Regions from separate parts of the Roseibium sp. SCP14 genome, predicted to be linked through region 2. Evidence: predicted binding sites of a transcription regulator. Region 2 holds the regulator's gene; the other holds the start of a gene.

Region 1 (2,202 bases), 1.1 Mb from region 2:
CGCGATCGTCCGTGTCAGATCAATAGAGCACAATCGGAATCCGATCAGATGGGCAGGCTTACCCTGATCGAAACAATCGTCACCAACGACACTGATATTCATCGCAAACTCCCGAGAGCTGACGGAAAAGTCAAACGGAAGCATACCGATCGTTATTTAACGACGATTAAATAAGCATAAGAAACACAACACTCAAATATATTAATGAAATTTATTCAAATTATAAACATCGAAACTCATAAATATAATTTCACCAAAGAACTCAAAACTTTTAAATATTACTCCAGGTACGCTTCTACTAACCTCTCTTTACCGACTTTTGATAACTGATTTCAGACCAATATCTTCAGTTTGCGCTCTACCTCCCTGAAAATCTCAACATGATCGATGTTCATTTGCTGGATGCCGCAGCGGACGGCTTTCTCGAACACGGCCCGGTCATCTCCGGCATAAAACAATTGCGTCACCAATCCGGAATTCCTGGCTTCAGCGACCAGGTACTCGTCGAAGCAATCTTCGTGAAATTCGAGAATATGCGCCTCCTGGGCAACGGCGCGTTCCACCGATCCGACATGTGCGAACAGAACCATGCGTTTTAGGTCCGGCACCTTTGCCCGCGCTTCTGCCCGGATGGACTGGTCGAATGAAAAGGTCCACGCGTCGTTCAACATGCCGCGCACGGCCAACATGTCCCGCACCTCTCCCGGGTCGCCCTCCTTGATCTCGACATAGGTTCCGATCCGGCCCTTGCATGTGTCCAGAAAAGTGTCGAAGCGCGGCACCTTCTGCCCGGCAAATTCCGGGCCGAACCAACTGCCGGCATCAAGCCGGTCTATCTCAGAGGATGTCATATCGGCGAACCGTCCGGTGCCGTCCGTCGTTCGATCGACGGTCTCGTCGTGCATGACGTAGAGCACGCCGTCCTTTGAGGGCCTCACGTCGAACTCGACCACATCCGCCCCAAGGTCGATGGCCTTTTCAAGTGCGGCCAGTGTGTTTTCCGGCGCGGCAAGGCACGCCCCCCGGTGACACACTATGACTGCCTGTTTCACGATTGATTCTCCTTCATCTCCAGACAATGCCTGGAGTCATGTTTGGCTGAGGGCGCCCGGGACCTGAGGGAAACTGTTCAAACAAATGCACGCGATTGGTGATGGATTGATGACACAACAATTTTCTTCGACATTTCAGCGCCTTGCCACTCCACAAAACAACCTGCAGAAAAGTAAGCTACTCAACTGGAATTGATTCTTCAGTTACCCGGCCTTCAGTTTACCCTCGGCCGGTACGGAATGTGCACCCATTAAGGGTGGACAGGCAAATGTCTGACTTCAATGACGGAAATGCGTGAGAACCGGCCGTGGCGACGAGTGTGGAATTGTTCATCCTGCACGAACAGACAGTCAAATAGCGCTCGCGTATTTTTTACATATATCTGGCTGGCAGCGTTCATGAGCGAACGCTCCCGAAACAGTCAAAGAGGTTTGATCATGATCCGTTTTGCAGCTTCTGCGCTTGCATTGTCTCTCCTGGCCGGAACCGCCGTTGCCGAACCTGTCGCTTATGATTTCGACAAGTCTCACGCCAATTTGTCCTTTACCTACAATCACCTTGGGTATTCCACCACGGATGGCCGTTTCGGCGACTGGGAAGGAAACCTTCTGATCGACAAGGACACGCCGTCCAATTCCTCTATCGAGTTCAGCATCGACATCGACAGCCTCGACACTTTCTGGGCGGATCGCGACACACACCTGAAGAGCGCAGACTTCTTCGACGCTGCAAAGTTTCCGAAAGCAACCTTCAAAAGCACCAAGGTTGAGCAAACCGGTGAGAACCAGCTGGAAGTTACCGGCGACATGACCATTCGGGACATCACCAAGCCGGTCACGTTGCAGGTTCAGGTGACCGCGATGGGTGAACATCCAATGGCCAAAAAAGAAGCGGCCGGTTTTGCCGTCACCACCGTCCTGAAACGGTCAGATTTCGGCATGGACAAGTACGTTCCCTACGTCAGCGATGAAGTGAACGTGACTTTCCACGCAGAAGCGCTTACCGCTGCTCAGACCAACTAAAGAGATCATTGCGGAAGCCGGTTTCGACCGGCTTCCCCTTTCCAGGGAACAGACATGCTGCGCAATACATCGACAGGGTATGGGCAAATAGCCATCTTCTTCCATTGGACGATGGCCCTCCTGATCA
Region 2 (2,202 bases):
GCTGCGACACGGATTGCCAACGATCTCGAGCGCGTCGGTGACCTTGCCAAGAACGTCGCCAAGCGGACGATCGCCATCGACAGCAATCTTCAGTCCAAGAAACTGGCTATCGGCGTGGAGCACATGACCGAACTGGCCCTGGCGCAGCTGAAGCAGGTGCTGGATGCCTATACCCGCAAGGATGCGGAAGCCGCGAAGCGCGTTCAGGAAGCCGATGCCGAAATTGATGCGATCTACACGTCGCTCTTCCGCGAACTGCTGACCTACATGATGGAAGACCCTCGCGTCATCACTCAGTGTGTCCATCTTCTCTTTTGCGCAAAGAACATCGAGCGTATCGGTGATCACGCGACCAATATTGCTGAAAACGTCTTCTACATGGTGACAGGTGATCGTTTGCCGGAAGACCGCGCGAAACAGGACGAGACGACCGACGCCGTCTGATAGCTTGAACCCGGTTGGAATTTGGTGACCGGCACGGCAGCGGCTGCTGCCGAAACTGGAGCGAGAACGTATGCCGAAGGTGCTTATCGTTGAGGACGAAGAACCACTCAGCCTTCTTCTGAGATACAATCTGGAAGCGGAAGGGTACTCGGTCGAGTCTTGCGTTCGCGGAGATGAGGCTGAAATCCGGTTGCGGGAAAGCCAGCCCGACCTCCTTCTTCTGGACTGGATGTTGCCTGGTTTGTCCGGCATTGAACTGTGCCGCCGGCTGCGTGCCCGGGAAGATACGGAGCGGCTGCCGGTCATCATGCTGACCGCCCGTGGAGAAGAAGCAGAGCGCATTCGCGGTCTTTCAACAGGAGCCGATGACTACGTCGTCAAGCCGTTTTCAGTCCCGGAACTGATGGCGCGTGTCCGTGCGATCCTTCGCCGGGCAAGCCCGGAAGTTGTTTCCACAATGCTGCGATCCGGCGATATCGAGCTTGACCGGGAAACCCATCGCGTCCGCCGGAGTGCCAAGGAAATACATCTGGGGCCGACCGAGTTCCGCCTTCTGGAATTCCTGATGACGTCTCCGGGACGGGTGTTTTCCAGAGAGCAGCTTCTTGATGGCGTATGGGGCCACGATGTCTATGTCGATGAACGTACCGTCGACGTGCATGTCGGCCGGCTCCGCAAGGCGCTCAACAAGGGCAAAGCCAAGGATCCGATCCGCACGGTGCGGGGCGCCGGCTACGCATTCAACGATCAGTTTTCAATCGCAAGCTGATTACAGCTGAGAACATCGGGAGGGTGGAGTAGCCACCTGCCCGAACTGGTTGTCCGGCGACATGACCGCTCCGGTCAGCTTATCCAGAACGTTTCTGTTTGCTGCACATCCTTGAGCCCGAACGCCGACAACGCTCGATCAAGAGAGATGTTGTTCCCGGTGAGAAGAGTTGCGGCTTTTTTCCCTTCAAGCTGCGAGCCATACCGCCTCATGGCGGCAACCCCCGATGCTGCACCGCCTTCCACCAGACATTTTTCCCTTGTGAGAACGAACTTCATCGCTTCGAGAATGTCGCTCTCCGGCACTTGAACAAAGTCGTCCACCAGTTCCCTGCACATTTCGAAGGTGTATTGATTGTCTGCCGGGATCGGGCCGGGAAGGGCATCGGCGATAGAGGGTTTTTCGTCGACTTCAACGATGTGCCCCGCCTTGATGCTTTCGATCATGGCGGCTCCGTGCTCAAGCGAAACGCCTATGATCGTAATATCGGGCTTGAGGCTCTTCAGTGCCTTGGCAGTCCCGGCCATGAGCCCTCCGCCGCTCAACTGAACGAAGACGATATCAAGATCCGGTCGGTCGGCCAGCAGCTCAAGTCCGATCGTACCTTGACCGGCGATGACATGAGGATCGTCGAAGGGCGACACAAAGAGCAGGCCGTCGCGTTCCGCGATACGCCGCGCTTCCGCGTCCGCGTCGTCCTGTGTCTGTCCATGAACGATCACGTCCGCGTCGAAGTCGTGCAGGCCACTGATTTTTTCAGGTGGAATGATCTCGGTAACACAGACGACGGCACGAATGTTCAATTGCCTCGCCATATAGGCGACGGCACGGCCGTGATTGCCGCTCGATACGGTGATGACACCGCGTGATTTCTGAGATTCATCAAGAGACAGGAGCTTGTTGGCCGCACCGCGCAACTTGAAGGCGCCGGTGTCATGCATCGTTTCCATCTTCAGCCAAATCGACGCGTTCAGCTCCGTCGACAGGGC

What was found. Region 2 encodes PhoB, which activates phosphate uptake and scavenging genes when phosphate is short. Its sites were predicted from a motif close to TGTCATNNANCTGTCAT; they were not measured.
Region 1: the regulator PhoB is predicted to act here: its motif matches at 1,151-1,167, upstream of ABLQ08_RS00015 (glycerophosphodiester phosphodiesterase family protein).

Annotation. Positions count from the first base shown of each region.
Region 1 covers NZ_JBDZYH010000001.1:2,201-4,402, forward strand. The annotation lists gene ABLQ08_RS00010 (FecR family protein) at 1-102, opposite strand, end outside; gene ABLQ08_RS00015 (glycerophosphodiester phosphodiesterase family protein) at 333-1,052, opposite strand; gene ABLQ08_RS00020 (YceI family protein) at 1,491-2,075, shown strand; gene ABLQ08_RS00025 (cytochrome b) at 2,130-2,202, shown strand, end outside.
Region 2 covers NZ_JBDZYH010000001.1:1,055,112-1,057,313, reverse strand. The annotation lists gene phoU (phosphate signaling complex protein PhoU) at 1-444, shown strand, start outside; gene phoB (phosphate regulon transcriptional regulator PhoB) at 515-1,213, shown strand; gene ABLQ08_RS04820 (threonine ammonia-lyase) at 1,288-2,202, opposite strand, start outside.